Regions from separate parts of the Bacillus sp. FSL K6-3431 genome, predicted to be linked through region 1. Evidence: predicted binding sites of a transcription regulator. Region 1 holds the regulator's gene; each other region holds the start of a gene.
The links. The regulator LexA, encoded in region 1, represses DNA repair genes until DNA is damaged. The targets are predictions, from matches to a motif close to CGAACATATGTTCG.

Region 1 (4,300 bases):
CAACAATTACAAAATATTGAATGCCCTACCCTGATTATGCAAGGTGAAAACGATACAATGATAAGCAGACAGCAAGAAGTTATGCATGACAAAATAAAAAATTCAGAGCTGAAAATTATTAAACAAGCACATCATGCGACAAATCTTGATCAACCAGAAGAAGTAAATAGATACATGCATGATTTTATAAAAAAATAAGTAAAACCGCCAATGGGTTATAAAAGTATAATATAAGAACAAAAAGAGGGACTGTACATTACTAGGATGCGTTTACAGTCCAATGAAATGTACCATATAAATTTTACAAAATAGGTAAGGGTTAATCTAACACTAGAACAAAAACCAATTTCAATGGTCGCGGAATCTTAACATTTTTTTCATAAGGAAGAGGGAAGGGAGTGTGTTCTCATAACACCACATGAATGAATTTGAATATGAAAATGTTAGAGATGTTAAAGATTAATTCTACTTTGGCATCTTTTTTTGTAATTTCTATGATAACGATCAAATGTATATTATAGTAAACTCTCCTTCGTTAGTAACTGAGACTCCTACATCTGTGTTGATGCAAAATATGACCAACATTTCGCTTAAATTATGTGTTGCTAGTCTAGCCTCCCGGTAATAAACGCAGTTTCTTTTTCCTTTAATATTCCAGAATTTCTTTATTTGTGTTCTCCATTTCACTGCACTGACTGTCTATTATGAATTTTATCAAATACTTTTTTGAATTGAATTTATGGTTTTAACAAATATATATGGAAACTATATGTCTGAAAGGTTGACCTATCTATTGTGGTAGCAAAAATACGGAGGTAGTGAACAATAGAGCGTCAAAGCAGCAGGTATGTAATAATTTCAGGTTACTGTTTTTGACAAATGGAAGTGCCTTATCAAGTGCCTTCCAAAAATCTCGATAATAATATCTATTATTCTTTATTCCATATCTTAGTAGATTTGTAGCGATAAATGCCCTCTATAAACTTATATAGAGGTTTTTTGTATGAAAGAAAAGATCATCAACTCTAGCAAAAATTTTATTGAAAATTACTCATAGTCTATTATTTGTTTCATATAAATGAATAATAACTACATTCACACTAAGGATTGAAGCCGATGCTAAAAATTGCTGCAAGATCTATGCTATCCATCATAGCTATTTTCTGTTTAATATCCATCATAGCTTTTTCCAGTTTGAAAATAAGTTACTTATCATTCATAGGGAACGATGATTCAAGAACGATGTCATTTCTATATATTATGTCACTTGAAAATCATTCACTCCAATCTGTTTTGCCGTATTCACAGAAACGGTCTCTTGGTAAGGATGCATTGGCATTACTGACGAATATTAATTTGAATGATATGAAGACATTTCTGATTAGTGAAATCCCAGGTTTATATGCAGCTAGTCCTAAAATACTTATAGCAGGAGAAGGGACAGATTTTACTAATTTGCCGATTGAGTCGCCCCCTCCAGCAGATTTTGGTAAAGAAGAGAAAAGTGAAACAAAAGTGGAGGAGCCAAAGGAAGAAGCAAAGAATCAAACAAAGGACTTTACAGCTTATATTTATCATTCACATACTCGGGAATCATATTTGCCAATGTTACAAGGGGATCAAGCATCAGATAAAGAAAAAAATGTGACATTACTAGGAAAAAGACTAGGTCAAAAATTAGAAGAAAAAGGAATAAAGACTTTAGTAGACACAACGGATGTAGAAGGAATACTTAAACAAAGGAACATGAAGTACTATCAGTCATATTCAGTATCACGTGAACTAGTTACAGAAGCGATGAATCAAAATAAAAAAGTTGAACTTATTTTCGATATTCATCGGGATTCACAAAGAAAGGATGTTACAACTGCCACAATTAACGGTCAGAAGTTTGCAAAACTCTTTTTTGTTGTAGGGTTAGGGCATCCAAACTATGAAAAAAATCTAAAGTTTGCTGGTAAGCTTCACAACATGATAAAAGCAAAATATCCAAATCTTTCAAGAGGAGTGTATGAAAAACCCAGAGATAATTTTAACAATGGAATCTATAATCAAGATTTAGCTGGTAAATCTTTGGTGATAGAAATCGGTGGTATTGATAATAATCTTGAAGAATTAAATCGCACAGTAGATGTGCTTGCAGAAATCGTAAGTGAATATTACTGGGAGGATTCAGTAGAAGCAAGTAAAACAAAATAAAGCCTTGACATCTTAATTGATGCAAAGGCTCCGTTAGCTTTTTAATGAATAACTTGGCGATACAAACCAATTACTTTTCCAAGAATAGAAACTTCATGTAAAATAATCGGCTCCATATTGGAATTCTCTGGTTGCAGTCGGAAATAGTCTTTTTCTTTAAAAAATCTTTTTACTGTTGCTTCATTTTCTTCTGTCATTGCAACAACGATTTCTCCATTATTAGCTGTTTGTTGTTGTCGAACAATCACATAGTCGCCATTTAATATCCCAGCTTCGATCATACTTTCGCCGACAATTTCTAGCATAAACACATGTTCATCAGTAGGCACCAATTGTTCTGGAAGTGGAAAATATTCTTCAATATTTTCGATTGCAGAAATAGGTAAACCTGCAGTAACTTTACCTACAAGAGGGACATTAACCGTATTTTGACGTGGAATATGATCTTCATCTATTTTGAGAATCTCTATTGCACGGGGCTTAGTCGGATCTCTTCTAATGAAGCCTTTGCTTTCAAGCCTGGATAAATGTCCATGAACTGTAGAGCTTGAAGCAAGTCCGACTGCCTCACCGATTTCACGAACAGATGGTGGATATCCTTTTGATTTAACCTCTAATTTAATGAAGTCTAAAATATCCTGTTGTCGTTTTGATATTTTCAACATTATTTTCACGCTCCATTTTTTATATATATTTTAACTGTATTATATCACGGAAAATGCCCGCATACAAACATAAGTTCGAAAAAGTGTTGACTTCAAACATGTGTTCGATTTATACTAATGTTAACAAACAGAACAAACATTCGAAAGAGGGATATAGGATGAATTATATATGGAAAAAGTATTCTTTTGCTATAATCTTATTTATTTTAACTTTTGTGATGGGAATCTATGTTATTTTTAGTTCAAATAGTAATACAAATGAGTATGTTATCATTACTGTTCAAGATGGAGAATCACTATGGTCAATTTCTGAGAGATACGCTCATAATTTAGGTGTGACCACTTCAGAATTTGTTAATATGTTAGAAGAGAAGAATGAATTAAAACATAAGTTAATAAAAAGTGGAGAGCAGTTAAAGGTGCCAACACCAAATGAAAAATTAGATAACTTAGATAATCATGAAAGACAATTTGTTATTCAAACAGAATAAGGATGTGGAACAAAAGTGAAAGCAATTATTTATTGCCGCGTTAGTACAGAGAAAGAAACACAGGAAACATCCCTAATAAGGCAAGAGGAAGAACTTTTGGAAGCGGCGAATAAATGGAATTTAGAAGTCGATTCAGTTATTTGCGATCGGTTTAGCGGCTACGAGTTAGATCGACCGGGCGTATTGATAATGTTGGAAAAAATTCAAAAAGAAAATATCGATGCGATTCTTATCCAAGATGAAACAAGACTTGGTAGAGGGAATGCAAGAATCGCATTGTTACATTGCTTAATGAAGGCAGGCGTGAAATTATATAGTTTTTCTCACCATGGTGAACTTGAGATTTCTGAAACAGATTCAATGGTTCTTGACATAATAAGTATGGTTGAAGAGCATCAGCGAAAGCTCCATAATTTTAAAATTAAAAAGGGAATGAAGCGTGCGATAGCACGGGGATACCGCCCTGAAAAAAATTTAAAAAACAAAGGAAATGTTGAGGGGAGAGATCGAAAGGATGTCCCCTTGGAGGAAATAATTCGCTTCCGAAAAAATGGTCTTACGTTTGCAGAAATCGCGGCGACGATGAGAGGTTTTGGATATGATGTATCTAAAGCTACCGTACATAGAAGATTTCAAGAGTATACGCTTGAAACAGAACAGATTGGAAATACAAATAGTTCATGAGAAGATAGATGATTTGATGTCTGTCTTCTTTTTTAGTATATTTGTTTTAATTAATGACATATCGATTGGGTTTGGCTCTTGACCAAATGTAATCGTAAAAGGAGTTTTAAAGATGTTGCCAAAAGAAAAACTGGCTAGAATTAATGAGCTAGCCAAAAAAGCAAAAACACAAAAGTTAACATCCTCTGAGGCGAAAGAACAATCAAAGTTAAGGGCAGAATATTTGAAAACCTTTCGTGCTTCCATGACACAAACAATTGA
Region 2 (4,300 bases), 620 kb from region 1:
ATCTATCACAGGATACAGACTTTTCATTCGTAAGCGACATTTACTTGCATGAAGTGAAAACAAAGCAAACTTGCAAGTTGACAGATAGCACAGGGATGTTCTATCAAACATCTTGGGCGCCAAATAGTCGTTATCTTGCGTTTGTAGGAAGCGAGAAAGAATATGAGAACGCGACACATGCAAAGCTCTTTGTCTATGATTTGGAGAAAGATATTCGTACTTGTATGACAAGTGATTTCGATGCGCCTGTTGGCGACTTTGTTGTTGGTGATTTTTTACAAGGAGTTACAACACCGAAAGTACAATGGTTGGAGGATAGTCGAAGTTTTTACTTCCAGGTAACAGACCAAGGAAATACGTCCATTTACTTCGGTAATTTATCTGGTGAATTGTATCCAGCGATCAATGATAATCAGTACATATATGGCTTCTCGCTTGATCCGAAAAATGATAAGGCGGTTGTTTGCATAAGTAATCCTATTGAGCCAGGTGATCTTTATTTCGTAACTTTATCGACTGGGGAAAAGCAACGCCTAACCAAAGTGAATGAAAAGTTATTGAAAATAAAAGAGCTATCTGTCCCGGAAGCAATTCAATTTGAAGGGGCGGATGGCTGGGGTATTTCGGGCTGGATCATGAAGCCAATTGGATTTGAAGAAGGTAAAAAGTACCCTCTCATATTAGAAATTCACGGTGGACCGCATGCGATGTTTGCTAACACATATTTCAACGAGTTCCAAATTCTTGCAGCGGAAGGGTTCGCAGTTCTTTATGTCAATCCAAGAGGGAGTCACGGCTACAGTCAGACCTTCGTAGATGCGGTACGTGGTGACTATGGCGGCAATGATTATCGCGACTTGATGGCTGCTGTTGATTATGTACTGGAGGAATTCGTATTTATCGACCGAGATCGACTTGGAGTGACTGGCGGAAGTTATGGTGGATTTATGACAAATTGGATAATCGGTCATACGAAACGCTTTAAAGCGGCAGTCACTCAACGCTCGATTTCCAACTGGATAAGTTTCCGTGGAGTTAGTGATATTGGTTACTATTTCACCGACTGGCAAATACATGCCGATTTGAGCGATATCGAGAAGTTATGGAGTCACTCACCACTTAAATATGTGGGCAATATTGAAACACCATTACTAATCTTGCACGGGGAAAAAGACTTTCGTTGTCCCATCGAACAAGCTGAACAGTTATTTATCGCATTAAAACATCATAAAAAAGAAACGAAATTTGTTCGTTTCCCAGAGTCTAATCACGAATTGTCGAGAAGTGGCAAACCAACATTACGAATCAATCGCCTCGATTATATAAGAGATTGGTTTTTGACATATGTATAACAAAAAAATGCAGCTGATATCAGTTGCATTTTTTCTGTACTGCAAAAAAACAGACGGAAAATATACCGTTATCATTGATTGTAGAAGAACTGCAATGTAATACTGTTCTTGACTCATTCGAGCTCTGAATCCGTGAAACATGTCTAGTGTGTTTTCGGTTTGTTTACCAGTAATGGCGCACCTGGTCCAGTAAGGCTAAAGTATTTGGATAGAACCCAACTAGAACCCAACGCTATCATAATGATCAAGGATGGGTGTTTTGCAGAAGTCTGGTCTAAAACTTTCAGGGATTGTATGGAATTACTTAGGCAGAAAAGGAAGACGTCTAGATATTATAATTGAAGGGTTGAGGTTGTTAGGAAAAGGGTATTATTAGGATAAAGCTTATCCATAACTAGATATGATATAATTTAAGAAATTTTGACTTTATCTACGCTGAATTGAGGAATGCGCATGGATTTTTATTCACTTAGAGAATGGTTTACAATTGAAAATGTAATGGAACTGATCGAAAAATACCGTTCATTCGGCCCACTACCGAGCATTTTATTACCGATGTTAGAAGCCTTCCTACCATTTTTACCACTGTTTTTATTTGTCATGGCGAGTGCGAATGCATTCGGTTTGGGCTGGGGGTTCTTATTTTCATGGATTGGCGCTTCAACCGGTGCTTTGTTTGTGTTTATACTTGTCCGAAGATATGGTGATACCCGCTTTTTTCGATTTTTACAAAGGAAGGAAAAGGTACAAAGTTTAATGACATGGGTGGAAAAACACGGATTTGGGCCTTTATTTCTTTTGCTATGTTTTCCATTTACACCTTCAGCAATTGTTAATATTGTGGCCGGAATTTCGCGGATCAGCATCTATCAATATATGCTCGCTGTTTTGGCAGGGAAAGCCGTAATGATTTTCATTATGAGTTTTATAGGATATGATGTGGTTTCATTAATAAAACAACCAATAAGGACAGGAATTGCTCTTGGAATTATTGCGATACTTTGGTATGTTGGAAAACATATTGAAAGCAAATTGAAGGAAAAAGCGCAAAAACAAAAGCAGGGATGATATAAAAAAGTTGCTACTTACTCAATGCAACTTTTTTGTTTTTATAGGAATATGTGTTCGTATCATGTTTATTTTATGTTATAATATTATAAAGCAAATAACTTATTAAATCGTTAAAATAAAGGAGTGAAAAGATGTCATTACGCTTCGTGATCGGTCGATCTGGCTCTGGAAAAACAACAATGTTAATGAATGAAATAAAAGATAGATTACTGGAAAAGCCACAAGGTCCACCAGTTTTATATATTGTACCTGAGCAAATGACGTTTTTATCTGAATATCAGTTGATCAACACACCGGGGATAAACGGGACGATCCGTACACAGGTATATAGCTTTACTCGTCTTGCTTGGCGGATTTTGCAGGAGACAGGCGGAATGAGTCGGACACATGTGTCAAGTACAGGACTTAGTATGCTTATTAGGAAAATTATTGAAGAGAATAAAGAAGATCTCAAGCTCTTTAAAAAGGCTGCGGATAAATCAGGTTTTATCCAGCAAGTAGAGGCGATGCTAACAGAATTTAAGCATTATTGTATTGAACCTGAAGATCTTATTCTTAAACGAAAAGAGCTCACGTTTGCTGTTTCAACTCGGGCGCTTGCTGATAAATTACATGATTTAGGGCTGATTTATCATAAATTTGAAGAGGCACTTTTTGATAAATATATCGATTCAAATGATTATTTAAAACTATTAGCGGAGTCAATTGAGATATCCGACTACTTACAAAACGCTGAAATATATATCGACGGATATCATAGCTTTGCGCCACAGGAGTATATGGTGATTGAACAGTTGATGAAAAAGTGTAGACGAGTTTCGATCGCACTCGTACTTGATCGTCCTTTTAAACATGGTGCGATGCCTGATGATTTACATTTATTTCGCCTGACAGGAGAAACGTATTCCACTCTATATGAAATAGCTCGGCAAAGCGGTATAACGATTGAGGATGATCGGTTCTTAGCAACCGCATCACGGTTTAAAAATAAAAGCTTACGGCATCTTGAGGGATACTTTGATAGGCGCCCGCTTAAAGTATTTGATGATCAACCGGTGATTGCAATTCAAAAGGCAGCAAACCGACGTGCTGAAATGGAAGGTACCGCGCGAGAAATTCGCCGGCTCGTTAAGGAATATGGGTACAGATATCAAGATATAGCAGTATTAATGAGAAATGGAGAGGACTATCAGGAAACACTTGAAACGGTTTTTCTTGATTATGATATTCCGTATTTTATCGATCAAAAACAATCGATGCTTAATCACCCACTAATTGAACTCGTTCGCTCTTCTCTCGAAACGATCAGCAGTAATTGGAGGTATGAACCAGTTTTTCGCGCGGTGAAAACAGATCTTCTCTTCCCTACAGAAACGAATCCAGAACATTTGCGGGAACAAATGGACAGGCTCGAAAACTATGTTTTGGCACATGGTGTAAAAGGAAAAAAATGGACAGACACACAAACATGGACCTATCGTCGATATCAAGGGCTAGAACTAACTAGTACTGTGCAAACCAATGTTGAAAGAGAGATAGAGGGAGATATTAATAAAGCGAGAAATATCATTGCAACGCCATTGTTAAAGTTGTCTAAACGCTTGAAAAAAGCACAAACAGGTCGGGAGTTTTGCGAGGCCATCTATCTTTTGCTCGAGGAGCTTGATATTCCACGGAAATTAGAAGAACGGAGCAATGTCGCTGAAGAGAAAGGGCAGCTAGTTATTTCTCGTCAACATGACCAAGCATGGAATGCAGTGATAGAACTATTGGATCAATTTGTAGAAATTCTTGGTGATGAACAAATCACTGTGCAAAAGTTTATTACGATTCTCGATTCTGGGCTGGAAGCCATGAAGTTTTCCTTGATTCCACCT
Region 3 (4,300 bases), 2.7 Mb from region 1:
GAACGGCAGGATCTTGTCCTGATTTAAAACAATCGACTGTCGTGTTATATTCATTTAATGAAAATTGATACTGGTGATCCAGAATGCTTAATAATTCCTGATCCTTCACATGGGGACGCAATAAAGTAAATAGATTTAAAGTACCTATCGCACCCGATAGCACTTCATGTACATCAAATACCTCATGCCCACCATGATTAAGCTGTTGATTTACCATACCTGTGTGCATATTAGGATGCATTTGCCCTTGTTGGTTTTGCAAAGTGAATTCCTCCTTTTAAAAAATCTAGTTTATTATGTGCTAAAACCAGCAAAAAATTCAGGATTTTCATCTAAATGTGGTTTTTAGTGCGTGTGTATAAAGGGTATCGAAGTTCGAGGCAAAGTTAACCTGTTCCATGCACTTTTCACTTGTATGGTTTATCAAATTCCATTTTCCAACTATAGTACTCGTTATCAGGATTCTTTTCGTATCTCATTTGTGCGTCGAATTTGTTTCCCTTTTTGCTTGTTAATCCCTTAACAGTAGCTACTCCATTTTTCAGTAGAGCTTTTACCATTGTTTTCGTCGGTTTTTTCTTCATTGTCGCTAAAAATTTATCGTTTTTCCAAATAACAAATTTGCAGCCACTTTTCCAATTACTACAGCCAAACCCCTTTTGACCTTCAATGACTGCATTTCCGCATACAGGGCATTTCCCCATGAATTCATTTGTTTTACGCTGTGTGGTCACTTCATGAATCGTTCCCGCTTGGTGCTCTTTTATTTTCTCTACCGAGTTCGTTGTAAAAGAATAAATGAGTTGTAGAAATTCATTCTTACTAAAGTTTCCTTTCTCGATATCATACAATGACTTTTCCAAACGACCCGTAAATTCAAGATTAAATAAATCTTTGATTGGAAATGTTTCAACTAAATCTTTTCCTAATTCCGTACAAATTAGGTTTTTATTTTGAGCAGTAATATATCCAATGTCTTTTAACTTTTTTATCGTTTCCGCTCTTGTCGCCGGAGTACCGATACTAAAGCCGCTTAAAATTGCCTCAACATCTTCTTCACCTTTATCCTTATTAATGTTTCTTCCACATGTTTCCATGATGCGCAACAAGGTTTTTTCTGTATGTTGCTTTGGTGGCTTTGTCACATGAGATGTTAATTCATGCTCTATTAACTCTGCCTCATCATTGATTTTCACGAGTGGCAAAAGCGTATCTTTCGATTGAATCTTTTCAACCTTTTTCCAGCCTTCAACAAGTTGAACCTTGCCTTTTGATAGGAATAAACCTTTTAAATCAGTGTCCTTTATCTTCGTTTCAATGGTTGTTTCTTCATGTTCTGCTAAAGGCATAAATTGCATAATAAATCTATTTTTGATCGCTTGATATACTTGCCCTTCATCTGCAGTAAGTCTCTTTGGCTTCATATAAGTAGGAATTATCGCACTATGGCTTTCCACTTTGGCATTATCAAAAATTCTTTTCGTACGGACAAATTTTATTTCATCCTTATATGGTAGATCCTGTGATAATGTCTCCAATACCTTCGCCGTTTTTCCAACCAAACTTTCCTCTAATGCGATGCTAGCAGTCCTTGGGTACGTAATAAACTTCTTCTCATAAAGGGACTGAGCCACTTTTAATACTTTATCGGCTGTCCAGCCACTATATTTACTCGTCATATACCCTTGTAAATTAGACAAGTTAAATAAAAATGGTGGGAACTCTTTTTTCTTTTGTACCTTTTTTTCGTGGATAATACCGTTTTTACCCTGTAATAATCCTTGAATCGCTTCTAATATCTCTTTACTTTTAAATTTGTCTTCCTTGCCTTCAAAATAAGTTCCCTCATATGTTTCATTCTCACTCGTTTGAAAAGTAGCCTGGAGCTTGTAGTAATTTTCTGGAACAAAGTTTTCAATCTCTTGATCGCGATCATATATTATTTTTAACGTTGGCAAGAGAACTCGGCCAATATTTAATGCCTTCCCTTTTCCTTTTTGATATTTAAGGGTAGCGACAGATGTTAGGTTGATACCGATCACCCAATCAGCCCATTGCCTACTTACTCCAGCATCTTGTAATGGTCTCATCTCAGCATTCAACTTTATATTTTCTATCCCTCTTATCACTTCAGCAGGTGTCCACTCATTTAACAACAGGCGATACACCTGTTTATCCGTCTTCAAGTTGTAAATGATACTATCACCGATGAGTTGCCCTTCTCGGTCATAGTCACATGCAGAGACAATCGCTTGTACATCTTTTCTCTTCATTAGTTGATGGATAATCTTTAATTGCTTTTGCGCTCCTCGATCTGGCTTGTCCCTATTTCTCGGATCGCTTTTTACTTTATATTGAAATTTGCTAGGAATGAACGGAAAATTATCCATTTTCCATGATGACATTTTTTCATCATAATCTTTCGCATCATTTAATTGAAGCAAATGGCCGAATGCCCATGTCACAATATAGCCATTTCCTTCAAAATATCCATCTTGGCGATTTTTTATTTTCAGCGCATCCGCAATATTTTTCGAAACGGAAGGCTTCTCAGCCAATATTAATTTCATTTGAAATCAACCTCCAAATAAAAACACACGTTCGTTTACTTCATTGTAAACGATGGCGTGTGTTTTTGGTATAGCATAATGAACGATTTACAAATCACATGCGTTTCTGTTTAGTTGTATAGTAGAGTAAATTATAATTTGAATTCTATTATGGCTTGATTAGTTATAGGTACCCTGGTTACTTCAAAGCGCTAATGACAATCTTAGTAGATGCTCCACCTTTGAACGATTTTGAGCGTTAAGGATAAAATAACCAAATCGAAAAATACGACTTAGTACAACCTTTTCATTTTACCAATCTTATAAATTCTTGTTCTCCTACAATTTCAATTGGATATCCTTGCTCAATCATTTCTTCTACTTTTTTCATTTTCATACTTTTAATTCCTTGCACATATTTGTATAAATCTTGCTCTCCTACCACTAAGAAGTTCGTCGCTAAATCCACACGATCTTTACAAGCAGCACCACAATTGACTGCATATTGAGCAGCCATCGGTCTAGTCATTGACATCATCTTACCCGTAAATACAATGTTTGTCCCGTAAAATGGATGCTTTGTATTCGTTATTATATTTTCAGGGACAATCCTTTTTAGTGATGCATCTTGCGAACTTTTCCTTGAACGAGTCGGTTGTTTACTAGAAGACGTTGGGCTACCGAGTTTAAGCTTGTGCAAAATAGATAGCTCTTGAATGGAGCCAGTTTTTGTTTTTTCCATCGCCTCGAGTGTAATAATGGCGGAAGCACGAGCATCTTCAAGCGCATCATGATGTTTTAGGCTAATACTTAAATAATTTGCGACAGTAGATAACTTATGATTATACAAATTCGGCCACACTTTTTTTGCAATGCGGTAAGAGCATCCATATTGAAAGTTCGGCTCCGTTTCATGAATCCTAGTTAAAGAGTCTCGAAGCACTCCGATATCAAAGCTCGCATTATGTGCAATAATCATTTGATTCTCAATAAAGCCTTTAAATTTCGGCCAAAACTCTTCAAATGTAGGTGCATCATGTACCATATATTCTGTAATGCCATGAATTTTTGTATTGTAATAATGAAATTCACTTAACGGATTGATCAATGTATGTAATTCTTCTTGAATTTTACCGTTTTTTACTTTTACAATGCCGATTGAGCAAACACTCGACCGTACACTATTCGCTGTCTCAAAATCTATTGCAACAAAGTTCATCTTTTACTCCACCTTGCTATGTTAGAATACGTTCATTATCTCATAATTGACTGCTCGCGGAAAACCCCTCGAAGAAGAATAATCCCCCTGGCGGGAATAGAGCAGTAATTTTCCCCATATCAAAAACCAGCGTCTTTACTTGACGCTGGCTCCAGATCTAAATCTAAACTTGTATACTTTTTTCCGATAAAACTGTGTGTATGCTGGCTGGACAGGCGGCTATGCATTTAAACAAGATGATGATACAGCACAACTACAGGATGCCACGTATACTGATTTTGTTAAATTCGATTCGGCCACCATTCAAGAACTTGAAAGCTCGCCAAAGCTTAGCATGGGAGCATGGTTCTTTTAGGTCCTTCTTATTTATAGCTGGGTTAGGGTGACCACAAATCACGATCATTGGTCAAAAGCTTGTAAAGCAGGATGGAGCTAAGCAATATAGCGTTGGTTTGCGTGACATCAAAAGGGTCGAATATAACAAAAGGCATGTTCTTACCTATAACATGAAAAATAAACTTGTTTTTAAGTT

Region 2: the regulator LexA is predicted to act here: its motif matches at 2,467-2,480, upstream of addB (helicase-exonuclease AddAB subunit AddB).
Region 3: the regulator LexA is predicted to act here: its motif matches at 2,591-2,604, upstream of MHB53_RS17885 (type IA DNA topoisomerase).

The regions. Positions count from the first base shown of each region.
Region 1 is NZ_JBBOCT010000001.1:1,000,627-1,004,926, reverse strand. Features, by position in the region: gene MHB53_RS05100 (alpha/beta fold hydrolase) at 1-198, shown strand, start outside; gene spoIIP (stage II sporulation protein P) at 1,117-2,199, shown strand; gene lexA (transcriptional repressor LexA) at 2,241-2,864, opposite strand; gene yneA (cell division suppressor protein YneA) at 3,023-3,355, shown strand; gene MHB53_RS05080 (YneB family resolvase-like protein) at 3,371-4,039, shown strand; gene MHB53_RS05075 (DUF896 domain-containing protein) at 4,152-4,300, shown strand, end outside.
Region 2 is NZ_JBBOCT010000001.1:1,616,580-1,620,879, reverse strand. Features, by position in the region: gene MHB53_RS08165 (S9 family peptidase) at 1-1,352, shown strand, start outside; gene MHB53_RS08160 (TVP38/TMEM64 family protein) at 1,806-2,420, shown strand; gene addB (helicase-exonuclease AddAB subunit AddB) at 2,555-4,300, shown strand, end outside.
Region 3 is NZ_JBBOCT010000001.1:3,671,978-3,676,277, reverse strand. Features, by position in the region: gene MHB53_RS17890 (spore coat protein) at 1-262, opposite strand, end outside; gene MHB53_RS17885 (type IA DNA topoisomerase) at 408-2,570, opposite strand; gene MHB53_RS17880 (exonuclease domain-containing protein) at 2,857-3,768, opposite strand.